DNA from 4 places in the Paenibacillus sp. FSL k6-2145 genome. Region 1 is predicted to be linked to each of the others. Evidence: riboswitches for the same ligand, from Rfam matches in the RefSeq annotation. Region 1 holds a riboswitch; each other region holds the start of a gene.
The links. A riboswitch is a leader RNA that binds a small molecule or an ion and turns the genes downstream of it on or off. The one in region 1 is predicted to bind cyclic di-AMP.
Positions count from the first base shown of each region.

Region 1 (7,611 bases):
GCTGCAACCGAAATTTTGTGCTGATACATAAAAGTTGCACTAGACAAAAACAATTGAAGGAGTACAATGTAACAATAAACATAAAAATTTAGATATATCATGAGCGGGTTATCCCGCATCAATATCTCAAAATCAATAATTCAAAGTCAGGTGATTATCGTATGAGTAAAAAAAATCCGTTCAACGCTCCTTCAAGAGAATCATTGTCTACTGCGGGCATGGCCCCTTCACTTGGAGAAGCACATAGTTCAATGAAAGTTCCGCAGAATGCTGCATGGTGGAAGAAATTCCTCGCCTTTGTAGGCCCAGGATACCTTGTTGCCGTAGGTTACATGGACCCCGGGAACTGGGCAACAGATATCGCAGGCGGCTCGCAGTTCGGGTATACTTTGTTATCCGTTATCCTGTTATCGAACCTGATGGCCGTTGTCCTTCAGTCGCTGGCTGGCAAGCTTGGCATCGTCACTGGACGGGATCTGGCTCAAGCCTGTCGTGAACGATTCAGCATGCCTGTTGTCATGATGTTATGGATTCTGTGTGAGCTTGCCATTGCAGCTACCGATCTGGCTGAGGTCATAGGTTCTGCCATCGCATTAAAGCTGTTATTTAACATCCCCATGTTATACGGCGTTATCATCACCGCAGTTGATGTACTCCTGATTCTTGTGCTGCAAAACAAAGGCTTCCGCGCTTTGGAAACTCTCGTCATTGTGCTCATGGCAACCATTGCCCTCTGCTTCGGTATTGACCTGTTTCTGGCGAAACCGGATATGGGCGGTGTGCTCCACGGTTTTGTGCCAAATGTCGAGATTCTGCAAAACCCGGCCATGCTCTATATTGCCATTGGTATTATCGGAGCAACCGTGATGCCGCATAATCTGTATCTGCATTCTTCCATTGTGCAGACCCGTCAGATCGAACAGACACCACAGGGCAAAAAAGAAGCCATTCGGTACTCGACCATGGATTCTACAATCGCGCTGACACTGGCCCTGTTCATCAATGCAGCCATCCTGATTGTATCTGCTGCTGTATTCCACAGTGCTGGTATGACACAGGTTGCCGAGATCGCAGATGCGTACCATCTGCTGACACCTCTATTGGGTACTACGGTTGCAAGTATTCTGTTCGGTGTGGCGCTGTTAGCATCAGGTCAGAACTCCACCCTTACAGGTACACTCGCTGGGCAGATCGTTATGGAAGGTTTCCTGAACATTCGAATTCCGGCTTGGCTGCGCAGACTGGTCACACGTCTGATCGCCATCATCCCGGCGGTAATTGTCACAGCCATTGCAGGAGAACATGGCACAGAAGAACTGCTCATTTTGAGCCAGGTCGTGCTGTCTCTTCAATTACCCTTTGCTGTAATTCCCCTGGTGATGTTCACGAGTGATAAAAAAAGCATGGGTGCATTCGCCAACAAATTGTGGCTCAAAATCATCTCATGGGTCATTGCCGCGATTATCGTTGTGCTGAATGTATATCTGATCATTCAGACGATTCGGTTATTCTAATCTCGTTCTTATCGACTAAATACTAAAAAGGCTGATCAACTGCGGTATTCTATACCCAAGTTGATCAGCCTTTATTGTTGCAATACAGCAACATGTTTCCTTTTATAATAAAACGCTAAACTCTAATAAACAATTATCTAATCCTGATTGGGCACCAGTAATGGCAGGAGTTCATCCAATGAATTAACAGTCCAATCCGCACGTTCGTCATCCGATCGGTCTGGCTGGAATCTTCCGTAACCCTGCATAATCCGAATTGTACGCATGCCCAGCTTCCGAGCAGGTATAATGTCGTTATCGATCCGATCGCCGATCATGACGGCTTCCTCCGGTTCACAACCGGCCTGCTTCAAGGCCACAGCGTATAACTCAGGGTCTGGCTTGGACACTCCTTCTTCAGCCGAACACGCCAGAACATCAACATACTTCCGCAAGCCGTAGCTCTCCAGTCTTTCTTCCGTTCCAGGACTCTGATTGGCAATAATGCCAATACGATAATACCGTGACAACTGCTGAAGAACGGAATCCGCTGAAGGAAAAGGACGTTCAAGATCTTTTTGAAACTTCAACTTGTCCTGAATCTGTTTCTGGTGTCCCTCGTCTTCAACGAATGTGCGAATCGCCACTCTCATAGGCCATTGCTCATATTTTCGGTAACAGTTCGCGAACAGTTCGCGTACCGCCTCAATCTTTACCGGATATCCCAAAGCACAGGCTTCACGGACGAACTGTCCGATAATATCATCAACCGGCTCCCATTCATCCACCAGCGTATCTCCAACATCAAAAAACAACCATTTCAATCCACCTACATCCGGCACGCCAATTCCTCCTTGTAAGCCACAGGTGATTCCTGATCCAAATCTAAAAGTTCGTGTCAAAAAGTCTTGAACTACCTTTAAAACCATAAAAAAGAAGACTCACCATCATGCATGAGTCTCCTCAAATTTCCGTTTATCGATACATTCAATTATAACAGGCACCTTACACCTGAGCAATCACAAGCTATGGCATTACCCATTGAGGAGAAAGCCAACTTCCCCATTGAGCGAATATACAATCCGGTCTGCGCCCATGCCCCGATAGATGCCCTTAGGATGACTCTGCTCTGTAATGACGCACAGGGATTTCGATGTCCATGAACGGCAGATCTGTAAATAACGACAGGTCAGATTCAGGCTGTTCTCGAAAATAAACACGTTGCCTACGCTGCCCTGCGGCAAAAACCATTTTTGAGCTGCAGCCGTATTCATGCGAATGACATGTTCTACTCCGATTCTACGGAGTCTGCGCTCTTCCCCTGCACTGTTGGTTAGAACGGCAAACGGCATTTTTTTGTACATCAGCAATTTAATAAATTTGCGTCCTGCTTCATTTGGAGCAGTCACTAAGATCATCTCAGTATCCATCATTCGTTCCTCCCTTGGCGTGAAAAGACAACAAAAAAGAAGCGTGGGGGACCAAGGCCTCCCGAACGCTTCTTAAAGAACCCATGGCGAAAACGCCATGAACCAGCGTACGGCTTGTTGCCTCTCCCTTTAACGCTTACGAGGTTAGCTGACGGATTCGGGCGCGAGAGTCGCCCTATTTCCGGCTGTCACCGGAAAATTCACCCCATGAATGCCTACTGTCCTGGACAGCGCATTCTGTTGGTTCCCCCGTTTCCCACTCATCAATGAATGGAAACTCAGCGATTAAAACATCGTTCGTATATCTTAAAATAAGATCGAGCGATATTATCGTTTGTTTCGTTTTTCAGGTACAATTTAGTTTAAATTGAAATTACGTTATGAATCATACACCCGCGCCATGTCGGTGTAAAGTCCGCACAGATCACCGAATCGACAGATTTTCGGCAATACTCACATATAATAGCGCTTACAACAAGGTCATACTCTATCCATCTCTTTAAATCTATCTAATTCTCACTCTGACGAAAATCACTACGCATTTCATTCACGCATTCTGCACAACTTGCCTCTTTTGATTCATTTAACACCATATTAGTTTTGCATTATTTAATTGTAACCAATATAATAAGAGGTATCAGATGATATCATGGAGGCGATTTAGATGACAGTCTACGATTACAAAGTGAATACCCTTCGCGGTCAAGAAGTTGAAATGTCCGACTACCGTGACAAAGTGTTACTGATTGTGAATACGGCAAGCTCATGCGGCCTTACACCTCAATTCAAAGGTCTGCAAGAATTGCAAGACAAGTTCAAGGATGCGCCATTTGAAGTCCTTGGTTTTCCAAGCAACCAGTTTGCCCAGGAAAAAGGATCTTCCGACGATATCGCCGAGTTCTGTCAGATGAATTATGGCGTGAGCTTCCCTATGTTTGAGAAAATTGATGTGAACGGCTCAAGCGCTCACCCTCTCTTCCAGCACCTTAGCACAGAAGCTCCTGGCCTGCTCGGCTCCAAAGCAATCAAATGGAATTTCACCAAATTCCTTGTGGATCAGAACGGACAGGTAATTAAACGTTATGCTCCCAAAACAACACCGGACAAGATTGAAGAAGATATCAAGAACTTGCTGCAAAAATAATACATTGGCCACCCGTAGCCGGAAGGTAGAGCAGCATTGCCCCGGTAATGGATGGCCTTTTTTATCAACTTTGATGTCAAACTGTTCAAAAAGACAAAAAAAGAAGCCTTCCATTAATGGAAAGCTTCTTTTTAATCGTTCATATGATGCGGTCGAGAGGACTCGAACCTCCACGGGCATACGCCCACTACCCCCTCAAGATAGCGTGTCTGCCATTCCACCACGACCGCATGTCGTAAATAATCGGCAACAGAATTGATTATACCGGGTTCAGAACCAAAAGTAAAGTATTTTTTAATACTTCTTTTTCAGCTAGGCATTTTCATCAAAAATCGCATAATCTCGTCATCTTTACCCATGAACTGCATACATTAGATTTGATCCCCTCCTTTCCGGATTGAGCTGATCTTATTGATTCATTTATATCTAGTCCTCCCTGCACTTCGCAGATATTTAACCTTATATGTTATATAAAATAACACAAATATTTGAATCACAGATTTAATCCATTAAATTCAACTGATACTATTGACAAAAGGCGGACATTTATGGGATGATAACTATCATATAATTCGGATTTTTAAACATAATGCAAACAAAAAGGAATATAAATGTCACTTTAAGTGACATTTAACGAACACAGGAGGCGAATGATTGTGAACCGTGGGAATAAGCTGCTCGATTATGTCAAACTGCTTGATTCCTCTATTCAGGTTGGAGGGTTCACCCATTCCTTCGGCATGGATATCCATATCAGGGAGGGTACCATTCGTAATGCTGAAGATCTCGAATCATTCATGCGTTGTCAGTTGCATCCGAGCATCGTTCGTCTAGAAGGTATGGCCATCAAAGGCATCTATACCGCAGCAGATCACAAGGATACATGGCGGATAGCTCTAATCGACAAGCTCGTCCATGTTCAGCGAACCCCTGGAGATCTCAGAGAACAAGCTGCCGCCATGGGTAAACGATTGATCAGACTTGCACGCGCTCTGCACCCCTGGATTGAATTCAGCCAGCTCGAACAGATCTTTGCCAAATACGATTCGGTTGGCTGCCTCTCCACTGTTCACGCCTGGATTAACCACCACCTCGACATCCCGGTCGAGGAGGCGGTCCTTGGTTACCTGCATTCAGCCATGAATGCCTGCATAACCGAAGCCTCCAAAGTCATTCCCCTGAACAACGATACAACCAAGGATCTGATGGTCCGCCTGGCCACAGATCTGGAGAATGAATGGAAGACCGTCAGCGCCTCGGCTGCGGATGGACTGGCACAGCCAACCTCGATGTCCATGAAATCATTTTTCCCCAGTTTCCATATGCTTGGAGCTGGACTTCATGCCTACAGGGCCTAATCCTCTTCCTCCTCATACCTGCTCCCCTTTATTCAGACAAACTAAAAAACACGCGGCAACCTCCTTGCCGACGTGTTTTTTGTCATTTTATTTGTTTTATTTACGTATTTACGCCATTTATCATCACAAAATACACTTTTTTCCGTCTTTTTTAATTGTTAGATGACGAATTTACGTATATAATGAAACATACAGCTCGCATTTCTATATATTTTACATGAAGAAAGGGCGGCTGAATACTACATTCTAACCAGGGGTGAACCCTTTTGAACAAGAAAAAACCAGTTACTCCGTTCGGATGGGCCATCAAACGACGGCTAACCGAACTTCAAGTGGACCAGAAGACCTTTTGTGAACAGCATGGCATCCCACCCTATCGTTTATCCAATCTTATTCACGGCACACGCAAAGCAACCCGATTCAGGCACCTGGTCGCTGATATTTTGGATATTCCAGATGAACTGAGATAAGATTTCTGCCAAAGGAGGGTCCCATCCATGAGACATGTTACATCCGATCTGGAGAGGCTGTCGTTCCAGTCCATACGTCACCAGCTCATCATCGTTGATCACAATTGGATTATCCAAAGTTGTAACCGTGCCTGGCAACAGGGACTCGGTCAATGCTCACCATCCCCGGATACACACAGTAATCATAGACATTACCTGCATCTGACGGAAGCCTGGGCAAAACGAGGCAAGAACGCTAACATGGCACTTGTCGCACAGAATTTGAAAGAACGCGGAATACCCTTTAATCGAAATCATACATATGACATCTGCGTGTATACTGTATACAACGAAAAGAGGTGGTTTCGTGTAGAACTCACCCCTCTATCTTATGCAAATTCAATTCAGGATACCGATCTCGCTTTGATTGCACACATGGATATTACCGAACAGAGAAAGACAGAACACCAATTGAAGAAGGCATTGTCTGAAGTGCGCACATTGGAGCGTTCCTGAAACCTTCCTCCACTCGCCGACTAACTACAACTATACGGAGAGATGATGTTCAAACTGCGACATATCCAGTTCTTGCGGTGTCCCATGCAGGGTTATGGTTCCTTTGTCCATGATATAGATGTAATCTGCGGCACTTCGTACAAAATCGATACTCTGCTCTACCAGCAGAACCGAGAGGTTCCCCTTTGCCTTGAGCTGCAAAATAACCTGCCGAATGTCCTCCACGATAGAAGGCTGGATGCCTTCTGTCGGCTCATCAAGGAGCAACAACCCCGGACGCGAAGCCAATGCCCGGGCGAATGCCAACTGTTGCTGCTGTCCACCACTCAGATCCCCGCCCTGCCGTCCATACATCGTCGCAAGTACTGGAAACATCGCCAGCACATCTTCCGGGAACGTTTTTACTCCCGGCGCACTTGTCTCCAGACCAAGCAATAAGTTTTCTTTCACCGTAAGCTGCGGGAAAATTTCCCGCCCCTGCGGTACATAACCAATCCCCGCCCTTGCACGCTTGGCTGTATCCAACGTGGATAACTCCTGATTTTGCCACTGAATATTGCCCTTGCGTGTTTTGAGCAGCCCCATCAATGTTTTCATCAACGTCGTTTTACCTACACCGTTACGGCCCATCAGACACACCACCTGCCCAGGCTGTACGTCCAGGCTTACACCCCGAAGCACATTGCTTTCCCCGTAGCCGGATTCAATTCGTTGCAGCGACAGCATGGTCATCCCTCCTTTTGCCCAGATACACTTCTGCCACTTTCGGATCCGCCTGCACTTCCGCCATCGTACCTTCCTTCAACAATTTGCCTTCATGCATCACGGTCACCTTGGCTGCAAACTCTCGCACAAACTCCATATCATGCTCCACCACCACAACCGAGCGTTCACGCGCAATTTCTTGCAGAAGTCGTCCGGTCTTGTGTGTCTCTTCATCCGTCATGCCCGCCGCTGGTTCGTCCAGCAACAACACACGAGGCTCCTGCAAGAGCAACATACCGATCTCCAGCCACTGCTTCTCCCCGTGGGATAATGCTCCTGCACGGGCGTTAATGCGGTCTTGCAGAGCAATCTGGAGAGTAACATGCTCCATGGCAGCACTCATTTTTCCATATCGACGAATACCGATGGCCTGTAGAGGAGAACGGCGAGTCTCCGCCGCCAGCGTCAGATTCTCCTGTACCGTCAGACCCGCGAAGATCGATGGCGCCTGGAATT
Region 1 is NZ_CP150267.1:3,714,737-3,722,347, reverse strand. Features, by position in the region: gene NZ043_RS16350 (Nramp family divalent metal transporter) at 219-1,514, shown strand; gene NZ043_RS16345 (HAD family hydrolase) at 1,652-2,335, opposite strand; gene NZ043_RS16340 (hypothetical protein) at 2,528-2,926, opposite strand; cyclic di-AMP (ydaO/yuaA leader) riboswitch at 3,042-3,217, opposite strand; gene NZ043_RS16335 (glutathione peroxidase) at 3,588-4,067, shown strand; tRNA gene NZ043_RS16330 (tRNA-Leu) at 4,215-4,297, opposite strand; gene NZ043_RS16325 (urease accessory UreF family protein) at 4,724-5,425, shown strand; gene NZ043_RS16320 (hypothetical protein) at 5,692-5,895, shown strand; gene NZ043_RS16315 (hypothetical protein) at 5,923-6,390, shown strand; gene urtE (urea ABC transporter ATP-binding subunit UrtE) at 6,421-7,116, opposite strand; gene urtD (urea ABC transporter ATP-binding protein UrtD) at 7,094-7,611, opposite strand, start outside.

Region 2 (7,611 bases), 1.6 Mb from region 1:
CAACGTTTAACGGAAGAGAAAGTATTCAAAGATCCGGTACATAATTATATCCACGTGCAAGATCCGGTTATATGGCAGTTAATTAACACCCCGGAATTTCAGCGTTTACGCCGGATTCGTCAGCTGGGTACTTCTTACCTTACATTTCACGGAGCAGAGCATAGTCGGTTCTCACATTCACTAGGTGTTTATGAGATCACACGCAAGATCATCTCTCAATTTGAAAGAAGTCATTATTCGGATTGGCCGAAGGAAGAAAAGATTGTAGCTCTTTGTGCAGCTCTACTTCATGATCTCGGGCATGGGCCATTCTCTCATTCCATTGAGGAAGCTTTTGACATGAATCACGAAGATTGGACTTGTCGCATTATTACAGGTGATACCGAAGTAGGGGCGATCTTAAGACGGTATGCTCCTGATTTTCCTGACAAAGTAGCGTCTGTCATTCAAAAAACGTATGAAAAGCCGATTGTGGTGAACTTGGTGACCAGTCCGCTTGATGCAGACCGAATGGATTATTTGCTCAGGGATGCCTATTTTACAGGTGTAAATTACGGCACGATTGACCTTGATCGTATCCTTCGGATGCTGCGTCCTTATCATGGGCGGATTGTAGTCAAGGAGTCAGGCATGCATGCTGTGGAGGATTACCTAATGTCTCGGTATCAGATGTATTGGCAGATTTACTTCCATCCGGTGACTCGTAGTTCTGAAATTATATTGCGGCAAATATTCAAGCGAGCGAAAACACTCATACAGCATGGTTTTCAATTCCGCTTCATGATTGATCCACTCCCTCAACTATTTGAAGGAGAATTATCCGTAGATGAATATTTGCAGTTGGATGAAGCATTAATTCAGACGGCATTTACGCAGTGGCGCAAGGAGGACGATACTGTTCTGAGTGAGTTATGCGAACGTTTTATGGATCGCAAGTTATATAAGTATGTAGAGCTTGAACAGGTCGACTTGACAATGATGGAAGAGATTCGGGAAGCTTTTGTACAGGCTGGTCTCGATCCCGAATATGATCTTGAAATTGATTTTCCTTCGGATAATCCGTATGATGTGTTTCGTCCGGATGAATCCACAGATAAGCAGATTCTTCTTCTGGATCGACAGGACAATTTACGTGAGTTGTCAGAAGTATCTGACATTGTCCGTTCCATCAGTGGGCTTCACCGAGGGAAACATCATTTGTATTACCCGCAAAACAAGGTGGATGCGATTATTCACGAATTACCGTCACATATACGCCCCTATTTCTTGTAATCGTGTGGGTATAATCCGATGAAGAATTTCGATATCAAAACACTTTCTAAAAGAGCTATTTTTCATGATACAGTAATCTGCTTTAATGGGGAGTATATGTAGATCGACATAATTTTGTAAATGCAAGCAGGTAGAATGGGTACAATCAGCAATATATAGATCAGAATATCCGTATATCTTCTATATATTGTAGTTGTGAAGAAACAAACGTAATGATGTAATACACAGATACCCAAAATGTTTTATGTATGAGTCATTGAATTATTGAATTTTACAAATTGAATTTTGAAAAAGAAGATAGTCGTTATTTCGACATGAAGGGAGATACAAACATGATGCTGTTCGACACACATACACATCTGGATGCACCACAATTCGACGAGGACCGCGAGGACATGATTCAGCGTGCTGTGGATGCAGGAGTTGGTCGCATGATCAACATTGGCTTTAACCGGGAGACGATTCCAACTACGATGAAACTCGCTGAAACATATGACTTTATCTATGCAGCTGTAGGGTGGCATCCAGTAGATGCGATCACTATGCAGGAGGGTGATTTGGAGTGGATTGCATCTTTATGCAAGCATGAAAAAGTGGTTGCGATCGGTGAGATTGGATTGGATTATCATTGGGATACTTCACCGAAGGAAATACAGCATCGCGTATTACGACAACAAATTGCTTTGGCTCGTGAAGTGAACATGCCAATTGTCATTCATAATCGGGATGCACATGAGGATATCATAAGAATTTTGCGTGAAGAGAAAGCGAGTGAAGTTGGTGGTGTGATGCACTCGTTCTCGGGCAGCTGGGAAACAGCGAAAAGTTGTCTCGATATGGGCTTCCATCTCTCCTTCGGAGGACCGATCACATTCAAAAATGCAAAGCAGCCCAAAGAGGTACTGGAGAAGGTTCCTATGGACCGGTTTTTCATTGAAACAGATGCTCCATATTTGACACCTCACCCTTATCGTGGGAAACGAAATGAGACAGCGCATGTACGTCTGGTTGCAGAGGCAGCTGCGGAAATTAAAGGCATTTCGGTGGAGGAAATTGCTGCAATAACAACCAAAAATGCCATGGAACGATTTGGAATTCGTTAAAAAAACGAGCAAATGAGGTGAAAAAGGCAGGTAAGCGGAGTTAATTTGCCCTTTGATTCAAATAAATCAAGAATATTACAATATTTTAACCAAATATTCAGAAAAACGTACTTGATCAACGCTTTACAACATGCATCAAAACAGGATATCATCTTTTCAGTGAATTGTTGTGCGGAAAATTGGACAGATGTTCGGGGGATGAACAAAGGGACACTTTCCGATGAAACAACATTACTTTCATGAATCAGTCTCGCTGAGTCTCCGTTAACGGAGAGCGGGGGAACCAATAGGGCTTAAACATCGGTGTATTTGGCCGATGCGCAACGTTCGCTGACCCAAAAGCAGCGAAGGGAACTGCGAAGCCGTATTTGATTTCTTCTTTGGGTCTCGGGGTGAATTCAAGGGCGTCCGCCATGAGCGGGTGACCCAAGATAGGGCGGCTCTCTTTCGCCCGAACCCGACAGCTAACCTCGCAAGCGGAAAAAGAGAGGCAACCTCGTGCATGAATTTCCGATATTCAAAATCATTCGGAAGCCACGAAAGAGTTCCTCTTACACTCTTTCTTTGGCTTTTTTGTTTTTGAATAAAAGAAATATTGTCATCATACGGTAGGTATTCAGGAGGATGACATCATGTTGCGAAGATTGATTCATGGTGCAGAACCGGATTATGTTGGTCCGATCTGTGTTCTGTAGAAAATTTGGTATAGTCACGTCAAAGACATCATGCATTACTTTAGACGGCGAGGCTATGAAGGAGGACGGAGAAGTGGGCACATTCCAACCAGAAGAGACCCATGAGTCACGATCATCCAGTAAGTCTTTCGCGTTGCGGTGGAAGCATGAGAACATGCGTCAAATGGCATTGATCGCGATTTTCTCAATTGCGCTTACAATCATGATCTTGTTAGTCGTTTACGGTCAGGCCGGGAAACAAATTTCACTGGTTATTGATGGCAAGGCTCAGGTGGTAGAGACTCGTACAGGAATGCTTCAGGAAATGCTGGAGGAGCAGTCGATCACAGTCAGCCCTCACGATAAGGTATCCATGTCCATGAATGGGGCGATTACAGATGGAGACCGAATCGTTATTGAGCGGGCCGTTCCAGTTAACATTACGGCAGACGGAGACACCAAGACTCTGTATACAACCGATTCATCGGTAGAAGATGCAATTCAAAAATCAGGTATTCAAGTTGAGAGTAATGATAAAGTGTATCCGGCGCTTGGCACTGCGATCAAAGCGGAGATGAAGATCCGTGTAGTGCGCGTAACAAAGCGTACAGTGGATGTAGAGCAACCGATCGCTTACAAAGTCATTAAAACGGCTGACCCTAGCTTGTACAAAGGGGATAACCGTGTCGTTGTGAACGGCAAAGAAGGCACAATTGTGCAGCATATCGAAAAGGTATTTCAGGATGGAGAATTGGTCTCCAAAAAAATGGTCGGCAAATCTGTCGCGAATAATCGTGTAGATAAAGTGATCGCTGTCGGCACCAAAGCAAAACCGGTCGTGAAAGAACCTGAGATTCAGACCGTATCGGCTCAAACTTCAACAACCAAAAAGGCTACAACAACGAACTCGAAGAAAACATCTGCCTCGGGCAGCAAAGTGATTACCGTATCCGGGACTTCTTTTAAATACTCTAAAGTACTTAAAAATGTATCCATGACTGCCTACTCTTCCGAAGAGCCGGGCATTGGTACTAAAACAGCTTCCGGTACTCGTGTAACGGAAGGGCGCACCATTGCGGTTGATCCCAAAGTCATTCCAATTGGCTGGTGGGTATATATCGAAGGTCTGGGATTCCGTCGTGCGGAAGATACAGGCGGTGCCATCAAAGGCAATAAAATTGATGTATATTATGACAGTGTGAAGCATGCCCTGAATTTTGGACGTAAAAAAGGCAAGACGGTCTACGTGATCGGTCCGGTGAAGCCGGAAGCGAACTAAAATCGTTTTACTTTGAAATGGGAATGCTATAAAATAGTTGCATGAATGATTCATGCGGAATATGCGGCGGAGGAGTCTGAATTCAGTCTCCCCCGCCGTTTGGCAGAGAAGAGGATATTCCTCTTCTTTTTGCGTTAGAAAGGAAGAAATGGAACATGATAAAAGAAGTCATTGTGGTGGAAGGCCGTGACGATACGGTAGCTATCCGTCGGGCCGTTGAAGCCGATACAATAGAAACAGGTGGATCAGCCATCAACCAACGCATTCTGAAGCGGATTGCGCTTGCTCAGGAGAGACGGGGAGTCATTGTACTGACAGATCCGGATCATGCTGGCGAACGCATTCGTAAAATTATTGCGAATAAGGTCCCTGGCTGTAAACATGCCTTCATTCCGGAGGCCGATGCAACACGCAAAGGTGACATTGGGGTGGAGAATGCCTCACCGGAGGCGATCCGTCATGCTCTGGCGCGTGTACATACTTCATACGAAGGTGCTCCGAGCCTGATCGATTGGGAGGACCTGATCGCGGCAGGACTTATTGTGCATCCGCAGGCTGCTGCACGTCGCATGGAGATGGGCAATCTGCTGGGCATCGGTTATTGTAACGGGAAGCAGTTCCACAAACGTCTCAGTGTATTTCAGATTACACGGGAAGAGTTCTCTACAGCATTAGCGCAAATTGAACGTGAAGGATTGTGAGCATATGAAGGATATGGAAGAGACGATAGAAATTGCAACGCCCAAGCGAACGAAAGAGATTATTCAAAGACACGGATTCTCATTTAAGAAAAGTCTGGGTCAGAACTTTCTGATCGATCAAAATATACTGAACAAAATTGTTAATGCAGCCGATTTGGACGAGTCCAAGGGCGCGTTAGAGATCGGGCCGGGTATTGGAGCCCTTACGGAGCGACTGGCTCGGGTAGCCGGTCCTGTCACAGCCGTAGAGATTGATCAGCGCTTGATCCCAATCCTAGGAGAAGTGATGCAGCCTTATTCGAATGTACGTGTTCATCATGGGGATGTGCTGAAGCTTGATCTGGCTGAGCTGTTTAATACGGATTTTGCATCCGTGGACAAAGTCAGTGTTGTGGCTAACCTGCCTTATTATGTAACGACTCCAATCATGATGAAACTGCTGGAAGAGAAGCTGCCGGTAGACAGCATTGTTGTCATGATCCAAAAAGAAGTGGCTGAACGGATGGCTGCTGCACCGGGATCAAAAGACTACGGCAGTCTGAGCATCGCAGTTCAGTACTACAGTATGCCGGAGCTTGTGTGCATTGTGCCTCCTACGGTCTTCATTCCGCAACCTAATGTGGAATCAGCTGTCATTAAGCTAAAAGTGCGTGAGCAACCACCAGTGGAGATTCCGGATGAAGCACACTACTTCGAAGTGGTACAGGCTTCTTTTGCCCAGCGGAGAAAAACAATCTCAAACAACCTGAAGGCACGCTTCTTCACAAAAGAGAACCGGGAACAGGCAGATATTCTGCTGGAGCGGGCAGGTATTCAACCGTCCCGACGTGGAGAGACGTTGAGTCTGCAAGAGTATGCTACACTCAGCACCGTAATGTGGGAAGCAGGGGTACGTGCAGCGCTGTAAAATTTGAATGAACCAAACCGGGTCTTTGCCCATACGATGGGGTAGAGGTGATTACGTTGATGAATATCGGAGACTTGGTCGTTCGGAAGTCATACGGCGGCGATGTGACTTTTCGGGTGGAAGGCCTCCAGTTGGATGCTGCGGTCATTAAAGGGACTGAGTTCCGGCTGATTGCCGATTCCCCGGTGGACGATTTGATACAGGTTCCCTACGAACCACAAAGCGCCAAGACCAGACAGGCGCATATTAAAGCACATCAGACCCTGTCCCGTCTGCAGCAGAATCGTATGGAACAGGCTGAGCGGAATCGGGAAGGTCTGGTACAGGATTGGTCTGCTCAGCAGGAACCGGCTTATTTTGAAATGCCTGGAAAGGTGCTTCATCTGGATGGAGATCCGAACTATTTGAAAAAAAGTATGGATCTCTATGAGCAACTTCGTGTGCCCGCAGAGGGACAATATGTCCATGAATCGGCAATGGCAGATACCTTATACCGTTTATTACCCAAAGTACGTCCGGATATCGTGGTCATTACGGGTCATGATGGGGTGCTAAAGACACGTCAGCCCTATGACTTATATAGTCTTGGTAGCTATAAGAACTCGCAAAATTTTGTGTCGGCCATTCAGGTGGCCAGACAATATGAACGTCATCTGGACGCCCTCACTATTGTGGCAGGGGCCTGTCAGTCCCATTTTGAGGCACTGCTGCGCGCTGGAGCGAACTTTGCCAGTTCTCCAGGCAGAATTCTCATTCATGCACTTGACCCGGTCTATGTGGCAGCCAAGGCCTCCTTCACCTCTGTGCGGGATACGGTCAATATGAGTGATGTTCTGCACAATACCATCAGTGGTAGCCAGGGTGTGGGTGGTGTCGAGACACGGGGGAGTTACCGGGTAGGTCTGCCTGGGCTGAATGATTTATCTACGCTAAAAGTGAACCCGTCGGCAGTCTGATGTAGGCCATTTAAAGTCCCAATTTGGGGCTTTTTTTGTTTGCAAAAAAATTCATTGACAACAACTTTTTGATGCTGATATAATAATTAGTTTTGATTTGACAATGACTGTAAAATCCGGTATAATGGACAAGAAAAGAGGTGGTCGTCGACAATGGCTAAAAACACGCTGTTGGATATCAAACGCAATCTCGATGCACATATTGGTCAGAAAATTATGTTGCGGGCTAATGGTGGCCGCCGTAAGACCATTGAGCGTACGGGTGTATTGGAAGAAACGTACCCTTCTGTTTTTATTGTTAAGCTTGATGAGGAGCAAGAAACCTTCAAGCGAGTATCTTATAGTTATGCGGATATACTTACGGAGTCGGTGGAAGTCATGGTTTATGACCCGGGCAGCCAGACGCATAGCTCCTATATGGAGACGTAAGTATCGATTTACAGGCGATTCGCCCCACAAGGCGGATCGCTTTTTTATATTTTCTTTTTCTATAAAATCACCCGTCCATCTTCTAAACTAACCCATACATACTCAGGAATGAGCGAGGAACGGTCGCGGCATACTACATGGACAGGTGAAGGGACAGTTTCTTAAGCAATGCAGGAAACTGAATTTGGCCTGATGGCAAGATGTCCAAAACGTGAACGAACTCATCACATTATGAAAGATACATTGGAGGAGGATGGTTCATGAGTCGCAGAAGAAGAAGTGTCATGTCA
Region 2 is NZ_CP150267.1:2,155,109-2,162,719, forward strand. Features, by position in the region: gene NZ043_RS09455 (HD domain-containing protein) at 1-1,272, shown strand, start outside; gene NZ043_RS09460 (TatD family hydrolase) at 1,605-2,375, shown strand; cyclic di-AMP (ydaO/yuaA leader) riboswitch at 2,617-2,870, shown strand; gene NZ043_RS09465 (3D domain-containing protein) at 3,144-4,328, shown strand; gene rnmV (ribonuclease M5) at 4,484-5,029, shown strand; gene rsmA (16S rRNA (adenine(1518)-N(6)/adenine(1519)-N(6))-dimethyltransferase RsmA) at 5,034-5,936, shown strand; gene yabG (sporulation peptidase YabG) at 5,996-6,892, shown strand; gene NZ043_RS09485 (Veg family protein) at 7,046-7,321, shown strand; gene NZ043_RS09490 (small, acid-soluble spore protein, alpha/beta type) at 7,582-7,611, shown strand, end outside.
Region 2: linked by a shared signal. The riboswitch ahead of NZ043_RS09465 (3D domain-containing protein) and the one ahead of NZ043_RS16340 (hypothetical protein) in region 1 are both predicted to bind cyclic di-AMP.

Region 3 (7,611 bases), 2.4 Mb from region 1:
AAACATTACGTATCAAGGCTTGAGTCCATTTTTGATTGCAGCAGCCATCTACTTTGTATTAACGTTCATTTTGTCCAAGCTGCTGGGACGACTGGAAAGGAAGTTGAGTGCAAGTGATAGACGTTAGACAATTACACAAATCTTATGGAAATAACGATGTGCTTAAAGGCATTAACGTGACAATTGGCAAAGGTGAGGTTGTCGTAGTCATCGGCCCTTCCGGTTCAGGTAAAAGTACTTTCTTACGTTGTCTGAACCTGTTGGAACAGCCTACCTCGGGTGAGATTGATTTTGAAGGCGTGTCAATCACTGATCCGAAGCACAACATTAATGCAACTCGGGAAAAAATGGGCATGGTGTTCCAGCATTTCAACCTGTTCCCACACAAAACGGTTCAGCAAAACATCACGATTGCTCCAATTAAAGTGAAGAAACAATCCACTCAGGAAGCGGAGAAAATTGCTGCTGATCTGCTTAACACCGTGGGCTTGTACGATAAAAAAGATACATTCCCGAATCAGCTGTCTGGTGGACAGAAGCAGCGGATCGCCATTGCTAGAGCATTGGCCATGCAGCCGCATGTGATGCTGTTTGACGAGCCTACTTCGGCACTGGACCCCGAGATGGTCGGTGAAGTGTTGGATGTCATGAAACGTCTTGCAGAAGGCGGGATGACGATGGTCATCGTAACACATGAGATGGGTTTTGCACGTGAAGTGGGAGACCGGATCCTGTTCATGGATGGCGGGGTTATTGTAGAAGAGGGAACACCTGATGAGGTGTTTGGAGCACCAAAAAATTCACGTACACGTGATTTTCTTGCGAAAGTACTCTAAACGAAGTGATCAAATAGCGTTACTGACTTCGAGTCGGTAACGCTATTTTTTATGGATAATAATCACGTATGAATTCGAAAAAGTAACTATTCTGTTACCAAATGTAAAGTATCGGATCTCCCAACTTTTCTAAAGTATCCAGTATTCTTAATTATGCTTACATGCTAAAAAACCATTTGGTAAGAATTACTACAAGTTCAGGTTACAAAATTGTGATATATTGAACTCTGCCGAAACTTCCGGACAGGGAGTGCGGGGGATGTAACGATGCAGATTGTGCAGGGGGAAGATCTACAGCACACTGCTTGGGGTGAATTAGGGGTACATAACGTTTTAAATGTAATGAAGAACCTATAGGGTGGGCTCCTCATCCGAATCCGACAACTAACTTCGCAGGCACAATGAGGGAGGAAGACCATGATTAACAAGAAACGTATAGCCAAAACAGCAGTAGCATTATTGACAACAGCAATGCTCATTCAAGCCGTTCCGGCTCACGCCGATTCAGTTCATGTGGCCAAAGAAGGGGATACCTTCTACACCTTATCAAAACAATATGGAGTAGCAATGAACACGTTGGTTAAAGCAAATAACGACATTTCACCTTACAATATTTATGGTGGTTTGAAAATTACGATTCCCGGTAAGGCAAACAATGTAGCTGCCGCGGCGACGGAGAGCAAGACCCAAGCCAAAACGGTTACCACAGCAAGCTTGGACGTTAACGCAGATAACAAAGTGGTTCAAGCCTGGGGTAAAACATTTGATTACAGCAAAGCTGTGAACGTGAAAGCAACGGCATACTCTGCAGATCCGTCTGAAAATGGAGGATGGGGTGCAGTCGATTATTTCGGAAATGACCTTGAACTGGGTACGATTGCAGTTGATCCAAGTGTAATTCCACTCGGAACCAAAGTACTGGTAACTGGTCATAGCCATCCAGGATTGCCAAAACAGGCTTTTGTAGCCACAGCGCGTGATGTGGGCGGTGCAATCAAGGGTCACCGGATTGATATCTTTATCCCGGGTAGCAAACAGTCCGTAAGCACATTTGGATTTCAGGATATCGAGCTGTACATTCTTAAGTAGAAAGTAAATTACATCTAACAAATTCAAACAGGGTGTCTGCCAGTCGCTAATTTGCGATTGAACAGCACCCTTTTAATATTGCATTTATTTGCTATCGCAGTCATCTTAATCTTTGGCCTTTGGCAATCCCAACATCTCGTCCAAGGTGACCAGTTCATACCCCCGGTTACGCAGTTCTTCAATTATTTCAGGCAATGCCTCAATCGTACCGTTCAGGTTAGATCCCACACCGCCTCCTGCATGTTGCAGAACGATGGAGCCAGGTTTCACGGCAGATAGGATGTTATCCTTCACCTCTTCCTTGGAGAGGCCTTTCCAGTCCAGTGAGTCAACGTTCCAGTTTACAATGCTATAGTGTTGTCTAGCAGCCCATTGCAGCTGTTCTTCATTAATGTCTCCATAAGGTGGCCGAATTATCTTGGGCGTATATCCCGCTAAATGTCGAATAATATCCCCGGTATGTAAAATTTGTTTGCGAAAGGCATTCATCGACAGCTTACTGAATTCAGGATGATTGTAGCTGTGATTACCAACCATATGCCCTTCCTTAACGATGCGTTTCACCAGATCCGGATGTTTCTCAGCACGACTACCCACGATGAAGAATGTAGCTCTGACATTGTATTTCTTCAATACATCCAGCACTGGTGGAGTAAACCGTGGATCAGGTACATCATCAAAAGTCAGTGCAACCTTCTTTGTTGAAGGACCATTGGTTTTGAACGTATCGGCATATTTTTGACGTAACTGTCCCAATGTCAGTTGTTCTTCTTCCGCAGAATCCGAACCTGATACTGATTCACTTGGCGGGCTTGAAACATCCCGCGATGAAACTGGAGCATGATATCCTCCGAGAAAAATAACGATAACCATCAGCATAATGAGGCGTACGCGCATAATAACGGCCTCCTTTTCCAAAATGACGTTCTTCTTGGTATGCCCGGGGGTTTCATAAAATATGCGTAGTGTGAGAAGTTTCATTGCGGATTTAGCTTATGACAGCCATAATTCCTCCATATATAACATATAGAAAAGGATAGGTGGATAGGATATGAGTACATATGATTTGAAATCCATACGTTTACAGGTGATTGAAGCAGGAGAGGATAAGGTTTTTCTCGTTACCGGAGGAAAGGCGCATATTGGCGCCGTAGCCACGTTCTACGTGGATCATGAGCGCGTCAGCGGGACGACGGTACATATTCCTGGGCATAAGGAACAAGAGCTGTGTGAGCGGCTTGCCCGAAAGGCTGCCCTGCAGCTGAAAGTAACCGTTACGGTGATCATGGGTATTCATTTTGATTCCATCACGCGGATGCAGATCGACGAAATCGTGCAGACTGCAGAGAGGTTGATGGAGGATCATTTGAACAAAGATAAACGAACTTCCTGACATAAGAGCCATCGAATGTTTTGATTTTATTTGCTAAAATTGAAACGAGTTGTAGATTGTTACGTATGTATGTTTATATACGATGTAATATCGACTAGGAGGAATAACATAATGTCCATTTTCAAACGTTTGCGTGATCTAACCATGTCTAACATCAATGCCATAATTGACAAGGCGGAAGATCCAATCAAGATGACGGACCAATATATCCGTGACATGCAAGAGGATCTGGAAGATGCGGAGAAAGCAGTAGCTCAACAGATCGCCATTGAGAAGAAATTCAAGCAGTTGTTCGAAGAGCAGGAAGCTCTTGTGAAGAAACGTGAAGAGCAGGCGCATACGGCGGCACGTGCTCAGAATCTGGATTTGGCTCGACGTGCCCTGGAAGAGAAAAAGGCTGCTGAAGAGAAGATGGCTGAGTACAAAACTAGCTATGACCAAAATAAGGCTTCTGCAGATAACCTGCGTGGCAAGCTCGACGAGATGCGTAAGCAACTGACTCAAATGAAGAACAAACGCGAAACACTGGTAGCACGTTACAATGCAGCAAAAGCCCAAACGGAAATCAACAAAGCGTTGAATGGGTTTGGTTCTGATACTGCAAGTGCTGGTATGAAGCGTATGGAAGAGAAAATGATGCAGATGGAAGCACAGGCGGAAGCAAGTAACGAAATGTCTTCCAAAGGCAAGTCTTTGGATGAAGAGTTCGAGAAGTTGGGTAAAGATCAGGCTGTTGAAGACGAACTCGCAGCATTGATGAAACAGTACGATAATAAGAACTAATACCTTGGTTGTCAGCAGGGTTAACCAGCGGAGGAGAAGAGTATTTCTCCTTCGCTTTTAAATGCGGTTCATGTTGATATGTGGGGGCTGTGTAAATGGATTTGAATATTTTGGCGATGCTGGTCTGGACCGGATCTGGTTCGGTTTTGCTGTTTGTCTTGATGTATGTAGATTCACTGTTTACGAAATATAAGGATTTTGCTGAAGTTAAGGCGGGCAATATGGCCGTTACTACACGAATGGTTATGAAATTATTTGCACAAGGATATGTACTCGCTACGTCCATTTCTACGGCTGGTCATCTTGGAGAAGCATTGTTGGTCTCCGTTGTATCCTTTATCATTTTGTTGATTCTGGAGAGTGTTGTACACTTTATGATTCGCAAGTGGGCCAATCTGGATCTGGATACGGGAATTCAGCAAGGGAAGACAGGATACGGGTTGTTCTCTGGCGCTTTACATATCGTGGGCGCACTGATTATTGCAGCTTGTTTATAAGATAAGGAACAGGAGTAATTCTCATGAGTGTATGGAAACGAATTAAAGGAATACTAACAAAACCTGAACCACCGCAGGCAGAGAAAACGATGCTTCAGCTTGCACCTGGTGATATCTGTGAGGTTTCTCTGGTCACTTATGAAGTCGTTGGTCGGGTACAAAATCGCGCTAGAAATGCAGTTGTGCTCACGCTGCAGGATGGTACCGCATTTCGATATTTGCATATCGAAGAACGGGAACTCACACGTTACGCTCTATATACACCAATTGATGGCAGGCTTGATGCACCTGATGAGGTGCCCACATTGCTGGACCTGGATGGACGCGCATTTCATCTGGAGGAAGAGTATGGAGGCATGGTATCAACGGCAGGTAGAACTCCATATGGCCAGGCTGGAGAACAATTGGTATGGCAGTATCAGTCGGATGATAATATGCTTCTTCGAGTGGAGTGGCAAGACAGAAGATTTACACTGTATGAGGGTGAGTCCATTCTTCCTGCGGATATCAAAGTAATTCGTTCGAGCTAGGAGAGGTTCCCAATGAAAAAACGCTTGGCACATGGATTAAAATTAATGCTGGTCCTCAGCCTTGTGATGTCTCTGTTGTCCGCGTGCGGAGCACCTTCTGTTCAGGACACATATCCGCTTGAATCGGTTAACGGCAGTGGTAACTCAACGTCCTATGTGTACCGGGCTTCAGACCGTACCGTTCCGGAAGTGGCTCAGGAATTGTCTGACCAAAGGCAACCAGATCAGATCTCGGCAGAGAACACAGAGCGTATGTTCCTCGTGTATCAGGACGAGTATTATCACCTGCAACAAGACCCGAATAAGCCGGAGGATACCTTGGTTGAGGTGGACTCCAAGGAATATGTTCGGCAGAACTACGATTCATCTTTTTTACAAGGTTACCTCACCGCTACATTAATTGGTAATCTGTTCGATTCTTTTGGCGGGCGAGGGTATGGCAACTATCGGGGATATACCAATAAAGATACGTATAAACCGAGTGCAGGATCTTATCGTGCACCAACAAGTAATGACAAGAAGCTTGCTCCACCTATTACTGTTGATCGGAAAGGTACGATTACAAGGCGCGGAAGCGATAAAGATTCAAGCGTGGGATCTGGCGGAGGATTATTCAACCGCAACAAGGATCAGAGCAAGGGAACCATTGATCGTAACAAGAGCAGTGGCGGGTTGTTTGATTCACCTAAGAAATCCTACAAAAAACCAAAAACCAGAGTGGGCGGCGGCCGAATTAAGAGGCGAAGATAATAAACATCTAATCATAAGGATGGCTGCCAATCGCATAGTTCATTTAAGAACAGTGACAAGGGAAGGCGGATTCACCTCGCCGGCACATGACCTTGGAGCTGTTCTTTTTCGTTTACGATTTGCGAACATGATTTGACTTGCGTACACGGGGAATCGTTGAAGCAGGCTGTTTGCGAATCCAGCGGATAAAGGGGACCATTCGTTCATCCTGTCTCAAGGACTGCAGGTCCGTGAGACCAAGGGTTACAATGTCGCGATTAGTGTATAGGGAATGAATCTGTTTGTGACAGGGGATGCACAGGTTGGCTGTTGGCAGAAATGTTCCTCCCATTTCTTTCGGTGTCAGATGATGAACGGTCGTGTTTACAGGTTCTCTGCCGCATAATTCACATCGTTTACTCATGATCATCGCCTCCCTTTGTCAATATTATGGGCAGACAAGATGCCTTTCATGTTGAATATAGGTGAAGGAATGTTACACCTGTATGAAATAAGATTTTGTCACAGTATTCAATACGTGATGTACTTGTTATCTTACAGTATTCGGGCTACACTTTCTTAAAAGATGAATGTCTCTAGGAGGTAAGAATACTTTTGAAACTGAACTCACATTCACATGATATGACAACTGCCAAATTCAATCGTACAGCTGTACAGGTGCCGGATGCCCAAGCCAAAATCGCTGCAAGAGTTACTTTAGGCTCCATAGAGAAAGTTCACCTTGAATCTGCTCATGGCCGTACACTTGCAGAGACGATTCAAGCACCTCATCCGTATCCATTCTTCCGGAGATCGGGTATGGATGGATTCGCGATTATAAGTACAGATACCATAGATGCATCGAGTGATCATCAAGTTTGGTTTCGTGTAATTGATGAAATTCCTTGTGGCTACACCTCGGATCACACCATTGTTTCAGGTACAACTGCTCGCATCATGACGGGTGCACAGGTTCCGGAAGGTGCGGATGCGGTAGTCATGATGGAGATGACCGAGAGTAAGGTAGAGAACGGAGAACAGTGGATTGCACTGAAACGGCACATATTGTCGGGTGCTAACATCACCCCAATTGGACTGGAAGTCCAAGAGGGACAGCAACTGCTCGAAGCAGGAACGATCATCAGGGCAGGAGAGCAGTCTGTGTTAGCTACTTTTGGCATAGCAGAAGTTCCCGTATTTCAACGTCCAAAGGTGGCGATATTCGCAACCGGCACGGAATTGCTTGATGTTGACGAGCCATTACAACCAGGTCGGATTCGAAACAGCAACAGTTACATGCTGCGCTCTCTGGTCGTTGAAGCAGGTGGAGAGCCTGTGATGTACGGTTCTATTGCGGACGATGTGAATACGGCAAGGGCCAAACTGGAAGAAGCCATTCAAGATAATGATATCGTGGTGACCACAGGCGGTGTATCCGTCGGGGATTATGATATTATGGGCGAACTTGTGCTGGAAGAACATGTGGAGATGTTGTTTAACAAAGTGACGATGCGACCAGGCAGTGTGACCACAGCTGCTGTATATAAAGATAAATTGCTTTTTGCACTTTCGGGTAACCCGGGAGCTTGTTTTGTAGGTTTTAGTATGTTTGTTCGTCCAACCATTCGTTCCATGCAGGCGGATGCTCATCCTTATTTGGAAGAATGGACTGCGATCTTGGAAGAAGAGTACACCAAAGTGAACAATTTTACACGGTTCGTACGTGGACGTACAGAGATCCGCAACGGAATGGT
Region 3 is NZ_CP150267.1:6,120,148-6,127,758, reverse strand. Features, by position in the region: gene NZ043_RS26945 (ABC transporter substrate-binding protein/permease) at 1-127, shown strand, start outside; gene NZ043_RS26940 (amino acid ABC transporter ATP-binding protein) at 114-836, shown strand; cyclic di-AMP (ydaO/yuaA leader) riboswitch at 1,055-1,251, shown strand; gene NZ043_RS26935 (3D domain-containing protein) at 1,254-1,925, shown strand; gene NZ043_RS26930 (polysaccharide deacetylase family protein) at 2,031-2,822, opposite strand; gene NZ043_RS26925 (hypothetical protein) at 2,977-3,318, shown strand; gene NZ043_RS26920 (PspA/IM30 family protein) at 3,430-4,101, shown strand; gene NZ043_RS26915 (DUF350 domain-containing protein) at 4,197-4,598, shown strand; gene NZ043_RS26910 (DUF4178 domain-containing protein) at 4,622-5,128, shown strand; gene NZ043_RS26905 (DUF4247 domain-containing protein) at 5,141-5,878, shown strand; gene NZ043_RS26900 (HNH endonuclease) at 5,991-6,281, opposite strand; gene glp (gephyrin-like molybdotransferase Glp) at 6,500-7,611, shown strand, end outside.
Region 3: linked by a shared signal. The riboswitch ahead of NZ043_RS26935 (3D domain-containing protein) and the one ahead of NZ043_RS16340 (hypothetical protein) in region 1 are both predicted to bind cyclic di-AMP.

Region 4 (7,611 bases), 690 kb from region 1:
TGCTCCGGCAAGCATGACACTGTTCACACCAATGAGAATGAGAAGGGTTACCCAGGTGATCCATTTGCCTGCCTTGTGGCCGAATAAATGTTTGTTCAGATCCTCATAAGAGCGGGACCCGGTATCATGAGCGATCAGCATCATTTTGGTACCTAACCAGACAAAGAGCATGGTGGATAAGCCTATGGTGACGGTGGCCCATTTGCCATACTGGGTAAAAAACTGCAAAATTTCCTGCCCTGTAGCGAAGCCGGCTCCGACAACCGTTCCGATGTATGTAAATGCGATCTGCAGCACCCGAAATGCCTGTTTCATGTGTTTCCCCTCTCAGGCCCCTGTTTAGTTTGGACATGCGGGTACCATGGTACAAGGTATGCTTGACCCACGAAAGTCATGACAATCGATAATGAGCTTTGGCTTGAATTGCGTCCCAAGGAAAGCGCCCAGGCAATTTCGCTTGAACTTATAGATAGATATATGATACTTTTACCTCATAGGATAGGCTTGGGAGGTCAAATCATGGAATTATTGAAACAACGAATTTTACAAGAAGGTGTGGTTATCTCGGATCAAGTATTAAAGCTGGATGGTCTGTTGAACCACCAGATTGATCCTGCATTAACGATGGAGATGGGACGTGAGTTCGCTGCCCGTTTTCGTGAAAGTGGAGTAACTCGGGTAATCACGGTAGAATCCTCAGGGATTCCGGTTGCGTTTGCCGCAGCCTATGAACTTGGGGTGCCACTTGTATTCGCCCGTCGCAAAAAAACACTTCTGGCTGATCCTGATGCTTACTGTGAACGTGTACCGTCCTTTACCAAAGGAATTGTAACTGACATTATGGTATCCCGCGAGTTCATTCATGAGAATGACCGTATTTTGTTCATTGATGATATCATTGCCAATGGCGATGCCGCTCGTGGCGTCATCAAAATTATCGAGCGTTCCGGTGCGGAACTTGTCGGATTCGGCGTTGTGGTCGAGAAAAGTTTTCAGGCAGGGGCACGCACGATTCGTGAACAGGGTATTCCGGTGGAAGCCTTGGTACGCATTCGTTCCCTGAACGATGGTACGGTACAATTTGACGATAACGAAATGTGACATTTTAAAGGAATAGGGCCTATTTTTTGAACTATGCCTTTGCATGACCGCCGATTTCATTTATAATGGGGTTATGTTAGGGAGAGGAGGCAACACCATGGGGAACCAACCGGCAACAGAACAATTTTTCAATGATAAGCTGGCGGAATCGAAAGTTCATTTTGAACGTGCCCTGGATTGTAAACATACGGAATTCGATGACCTTTATCCCTATATGATTGAACATCCTCAATTTTTCTGGTACAAACGCTATGTTGCCTGGTCAGAATTACTGACGATTGTAGGCTTATGCGAAGAGTTGTCCTTCTCTTGGAAAGAACAATTTACACCGCATCAAGTGGAGTACCTTGAAGAACGTGTGATGTCTGCCAAAGTGCTTGATTTTTGGTTCGAGAAGAACGACAGCAAAGAGCACGCGCAGCGGTAACTTTCAGTCGGGACATAATTTCGAATGACATGACAGTCCAATACAGTCACGTGAGACCTAAATGACATTTCATTTAGGTCTCTTTTTGTAAATAAATTTGGAATATAGGAGCCATGAAGATGATAAGTGATACAGAACTGGACGCCCTGCGTCTGTCAGGTGAGAAAGTAAGAGTAGTACGGGACGAGCTGGAATCTAACGATGTAACCGGGATTGTTGTTGCCTGGGATGGCCAGCAGGTACTTATCCGTCGTCAGAATCGACGTGTCGTTAAGCTGGATCGCAGTTACAAATATCAGCTGTTCAGTGAGCCGCGCCAGAGTCCACTTAGTGAGTAACAGCTTATAATTATGGCAGAGCCATGAGCGTTAAATGTTTGGAATTACCATGATTTCTTGGCATAATTGACTCACTCGGGAGAGAAGATAGGTACAGTGAGGAAGATCTGTAACTATAGCCGAGAGGGTGTGCTACAAGCCATGACATTGATGAATGATAAAGTTCATGCCTACAAGGATCAGATTGGAGCATTAAGCGATGTACTGCCAGGTGTGGTGAAGTCATATCATGAGTTTACGGGAGAATGCTTCCAACCAGGCGTGATTGATGCCAAGACAAAACAGCTAATTGCACTTGGCATTGGATTATTCGCCAACAATGAGGTATGTACCTTCTACCATGTAGAAGAAGCACGTGCCAAGGGTGCAACAGATCAGGAGATTATGGAGACCGTAGCCGTGGCCGGAGCTGTTGGAGGAGGACATGCCCTGTCTCAGGGTGCGATGCGAGTGCAGAAGGCGCTGCATTAGTAAGCAATGCAACATACATTTTAAGTACAAAAAAGGCATCCGGTTAATAACCGATGCCTTTTTGTATGTGAATTACATTTTACCTAACATTTTATCATACATAAACTGTCCAGTTACCCGACGTGCTGTTACATAGCGGTCATTGAAGTATGGATTCGATAACTTCGTGATGCTTACACCTTTACTGCTGGAGGCATGAGCGAATTGTCCGCCGCCGATATATACACCTGTATGTGAAATGCCTTTGCCTGTTGTATTAAAGAACACCAGATCACCTGTCCGAACATTGCTTTTGGCTACCGGAGTACCTGCTTTGGCTTGCTGCTGAGAAGTACGTGGCAATTCAATGCTGTATTTGTTGAAAAGATATCTCATAAAACCAGAACAGTCGAAGCCGGCTACAGTCGTGCCACCCCATTTGTAAGGAATACCTGTCATGTTGTTCACTACGGAGTTGATACTGCTTGCCTCTGTGCTTGTTGCCCCGGATGTAAATAATACAGCTGCTCCAAAAATGGAGATAATCAGTTTTTTCAAAATCAATGTTCTCCCTTCGATGCCTACGGAGTTAGCTAAGGGTTCGGTAGAAGGTTCCCTATATTTCCTATGTATAAGAATAATTCACCCAAATTGGTTCCCCCGTTTTCAAACATGAAACTCGGCAATGAATAATTAAGTTTTTGTAACTATTTGAAACTATATTGCATAAATGCGTAATTGTCAAACCCATTTAAAACCCTTCGTAATACCTCAATGTTAGCGGAATTAAGGTTTTTATATGAAAGAAGGGATTAAGTTTGGGTATCATTCATGACAAAAACGTCATTATTGATTCGTTTAAGACGAATTTGGATAAATAAATAGGTTTGTCATGAGTTAAAAGAACTATTCCGTTATGTAGAATTAGAGAGATTATATTCATTAAGTTGCATATATTGACAAAAATCGATTTTTTGCATATTATCTGATTATCCAATCCACATATTGGATTAAAATTGATTTTATTATGCGATAAATACAAATAAAGGAGGTTTGGGGACGCTTATCATAGGTAAAGTAGAAGTGGCAGATTTATAAAAACGAACATAGGAGAGTGTTACATTTGAAAGCGAAGAAAATAATTACTTTTGTCCTGGCATGTACGATGGTGTTCTCAGCAGTTGGAATGGCAGTTCTCCCTGTAGGGACGGTATCTGCTGCGGATGCATCGGGTACTACAGCGAGTATTTCTGATATTTTGAAGAACCAGCTGCCAGATGGAGGTTGGAGAAAAGATTATAAACAGACAAGTGGAGAGTGGGCGAAGTCCACGATAGACAACAAGGCTACATACTCAGAAATTAGAAGATTGGCGAAGGAGTTTAAAAAGACGAATGATCCGCGATACTCCACAGCTGCAATCAAAGGAATTAACTTTTTGATCAACATGCAGTATTCAAACGGAGGATGGCCACAGGTCTACCAAAGCTCCGGATATCACAAGCACATTACCTATAATGATGATGCCATGATTAATGTAATGATCATGCTGGATGAAGTAGCAGCCCGCAAAGGTGATTTTTCATTTATCGACAGCACACTTGCTAACCGCAGTAAAAATTCAGTTGCCAAAGGTGTGGAGGCGATTCTGAATACACAAGTCGTTTCAGGTGGTAAGCTGACAGCATGGGGACAACAACATGATTCCAGTTCCCTTAAACCAGCGAGCGCAAGAATCTACGAAGTGCCATCGCTGACAGCTGGAGAGAGTGTAACGATTGTTAAATTTCTAAAAACCAGACCTGCTAACGCTAAAATTACCGCATCCATTAAAGGAGCTGAGGCTTGGTTTAACAAGGTGAAAATTACGGGTTACAAGTATGAAAGAGCTAATGGAGACAGTAAAATTATCGCAGATTCCAAAGCTGCACCAATTTGGGCACGCTTCTATGAGATCGGAACGGATAAACCAATCTTTATTGGTCGTGACGGGGTAGTTAAATACAAATTAAGTGATATTGATAAAGAAAGAAGAGGCGGTTATGCCTGGTATGGCAACTGGCCTTCCAAGCTGTAATTTGTAGTTAAAGGTAAAGCCCGAATCGACATGGATGTCTGGTTCGGGCTTTATTGTTATTATTTTCAGTGTTGACATGATAGATTCCACATGATATATTATTTCTTGTCGCCAATATTGATGACGGAGATACAATATGCGGTCGTGGCGGAATTGGCAGACGCGCACGGTTCAGGTCCGTGTGGGCTAACCCCCCCGTGGAGGTTCGAGTCCTCTCGACCGCATCTAACAAAAAGACTCCTTAAGCTAATGCTTAAGGAGTCTTTTTTTGCATTTTTTGATATAACACTAACTTTAGACTTGAGTATCCAAGAGGTTACTACTTAGCTGCTCTTACAGCAAATGGTCTTCCATCAGCCATATGGAACTTTTATTGCGCTGCGGTAACATTAATGCTGTCAATATTCGGTCCTTCCGATCCGGTGGTAACCACTTTCAATGTATTGGTCCCCGTGTTCATGGGGACCTGTATTGTTTTTTCAACCCAAGTGGACCAGCTTCCCGTAGCCGGAAAGGGTTCGTTGCTGATGACTTTGGTTCCGTTCACAAAAATGTCGAGGTTCCGTGTTCCACTTTCCAGCGCATAACGAAACTTTACGTTTTTGGTACCTGTTGTAGCGTTATTAATGCCGTTCCATTGAATGGCTGAACCAGTCATCGCATTAAAGTTAACATACCCGGAGCCAGTGTAACCGGGGTAGATTGTTTCAATGGCAGCTTCCGTAAGTGACGTTCCGGTCTCAGCTTCATACGTAGTGCCACTGCCTGTATTCCCGCCGCTATTTCCGCCAGTAATGTTGGCAACAAATGTTGTTACGCTCTGAGGCGGGAGCTGTGCCGTGAAGGCTCCATTGGATACGGTAAGCAGGGTTCCGCTTGCCAGGTTTCGACTGCTGTCCGTAATCCATGAGGACACAGTGGAGGCATTACCATTCTGCAGAACGAATTTTTGGCTTGTGGCTGAAGTTCCACGGTTAATCGCCACGACGACAACTTTGTTATCACCTTTGTAGGCTGAGACAAAGGTGTTCGTATCCGGATTTTTCGTTGCGTCGACTCGCAGGTAGCCTGGACGCACGAATTTGGAGAAATGAGCCATATTATATCCGCGTTTGCTTATGGTACCGTCCTCTTTCATCGGACCATACTGTCTGCGGATGTACCACCACACATAGGCCTGGAAATCACCTTCTACCATGGCATTGTGCATGTGATAGGAAACGTCCAGTGCTTCAGGCCAGCGGTCTGCTGAGTTGTTGTCACTATTCGGAACGTACACCTCAGTCATCCACAGTTCTTTACCGGCTCCTTTTTGCTTAAAGAGAGGGTAGGCAAAATTCGAAATCTGGGTTCCATACGTATGTGCTCCCAGTATGTCCATGTTGGCAAGTGCCTGCGGATCATTCAGGATTGGGTCGGATATATTCTTTAAATACTGGAAGGATTCAGGCGCCATGACTCTGGTACCTTGAATGGACCCGGCATTTTCTTTCATGAATCGAAGGATCTCTTGTGGAGTCCACCAGGTCCAGTCATGAGCATAATCCGGTTCATTTTGCACAGAAATGGCATACAGATCTACGCCGTTATTTTTCATGTAGGTTACAAAGTCGTTCAGATGTTGCGCATATGCGGCATATTTGTCGTATTTCAGACGTTTGGCATTGGTGTCCCCATTGCGGTTGAACGTTTCAACCATGCTGCTTGGAGGATTCCATGGGGATGCAAATACGATAGCCCCTTTTTCAATAGCCCGTTTGGCTGTGGCAACTTCACGATACCAGTTATTAGAATCCGGATCGACGTAGATCCTGAGAATTGAAAAGCCTAACTGATTCTGGTCATTACCAAAAGCAGTTTCACGTTGAGCGGGAGTCAGATCACCAATCCAGGCAGGAAGGTTAATGCCCCCAAAGCCCTTAATCAGTTGTTTTTCCGAGGACAAATTAATGTTGGCATCGCTGGCTGCTGACACATTTGTCGGGGTTAACATCAAAGGCAGGGCTGTTAAACAGGCCAAAAGAACATTAATCGTCTTTTTTAGTTTGAATTTCACTACTTTCATCCTCCTCGATAATGGTAAATGGTTACATAGATAAACCGCGACCAGGAATAACAAACAAGAATAGCGGATTGTCTTGCATTTATTTTATGTAAACCCTTTCAAAACCTCCTTCCATAAATCATAGGAAAGAAATGTAGCATATAAGCTCTTTCATTTGTTGATTCTACTAAATAATTCCTAAACTGAAAACCTGACAAATTACAGTATTTTTTCTAATTAATCTCTATTTTCCAACTGTACAATGACAGTTATTGTCTGAATTGATAGGAAAAAACTGGAATAATGGGGATCTTCGCTTGAGATAGAGGTCTCCAATGGCTGGGGATGTTGTTATTAAGGAAGGCTTTGGCTTACATATTCCTCCCTTCATTATCAAACAATGAGATCACAGAAGTTACGGGGAGGGAATCTTGATGAAGGAACAGAGAAAGAATTATCGATTAATTGCAGGTATTATGGCATTTTTGATTGTGATTTACGCAGGCATATCCGTAGGAGGGCCAACAGCGGCAGCTTCAGAGTCCACATCGAATCACAAACGGTTAGCCATTATCATCGATGATGTTGGTAATGACATGAAGGGTACGGCAGAGATCCTGGCGATGCCAGTTAAACTAACGGTAGCGGTCATGCCTTTTTTACCCACAACGAAGAAAGATGCGATAGCTGCACATGAAAAGGGGATGGATGTGATTGTGCACATGCCCATGGAACCCAAGAAAGGACGACCTGAATGGCTGGGCCCGGGTGCAATCACATCCAATCTAACAGATGAAGAAGTCCGTTCACGTGTGGAGAAAGCGATTGATGATGTGCCCCACGCAATTGGCATGAACAATCATATGGGTTCCAAAATTACTTCGGACAAACGCATCATGTCAATTGTGCTCGATGTATGCAAGGAGCGGGGCCTCTTCTTTGTAGACAGCCGTACGAACTTTCGCTCCGTGGTGGGGGAACTGGCCGTATCCAAAAATATGCCACCTGTAGGCAATGACATTTTTCTGGATGATCAAAACTCCAAGCCACACATTCGCAAGCAACTGGATCTGGCTGCTCAGCGTGCGATCGACAAGAATATCTGTGTTGTCATTGGTCATGTCGGTCATTCGGGGATGAACACATCCGCAGTAATTCGTGAATCCGTCTCTCG
Region 4 is NZ_CP150267.1:4,403,469-4,411,079, forward strand. Features, by position in the region: gene NZ043_RS19655 (hypothetical protein) at 1-315, opposite strand, end outside; gene NZ043_RS19660 (xanthine phosphoribosyltransferase) at 520-1,101, shown strand; gene NZ043_RS19665 (hypothetical protein) at 1,199-1,528, shown strand; gene NZ043_RS19670 (hypothetical protein) at 1,648-1,866, shown strand; gene NZ043_RS19675 (carboxymuconolactone decarboxylase family protein) at 2,008-2,337, shown strand; gene NZ043_RS19680 (C40 family peptidase) at 2,410-2,874, opposite strand; cyclic di-AMP (ydaO/yuaA leader) riboswitch at 2,880-3,011, opposite strand; gene pelA (pectate lyase) at 3,431-4,393, shown strand; tRNA gene NZ043_RS19690 (tRNA-Leu) at 4,532-4,617, shown strand; gene NZ043_RS19695 (carbohydrate-binding protein) at 4,764-6,449, opposite strand; gene NZ043_RS19700 (divergent polysaccharide deacetylase family protein) at 6,872-7,611, shown strand, end outside.
Region 4: linked by a shared signal. The riboswitch ahead of NZ043_RS19680 (C40 family peptidase) and the one ahead of NZ043_RS16340 (hypothetical protein) in region 1 are both predicted to bind cyclic di-AMP.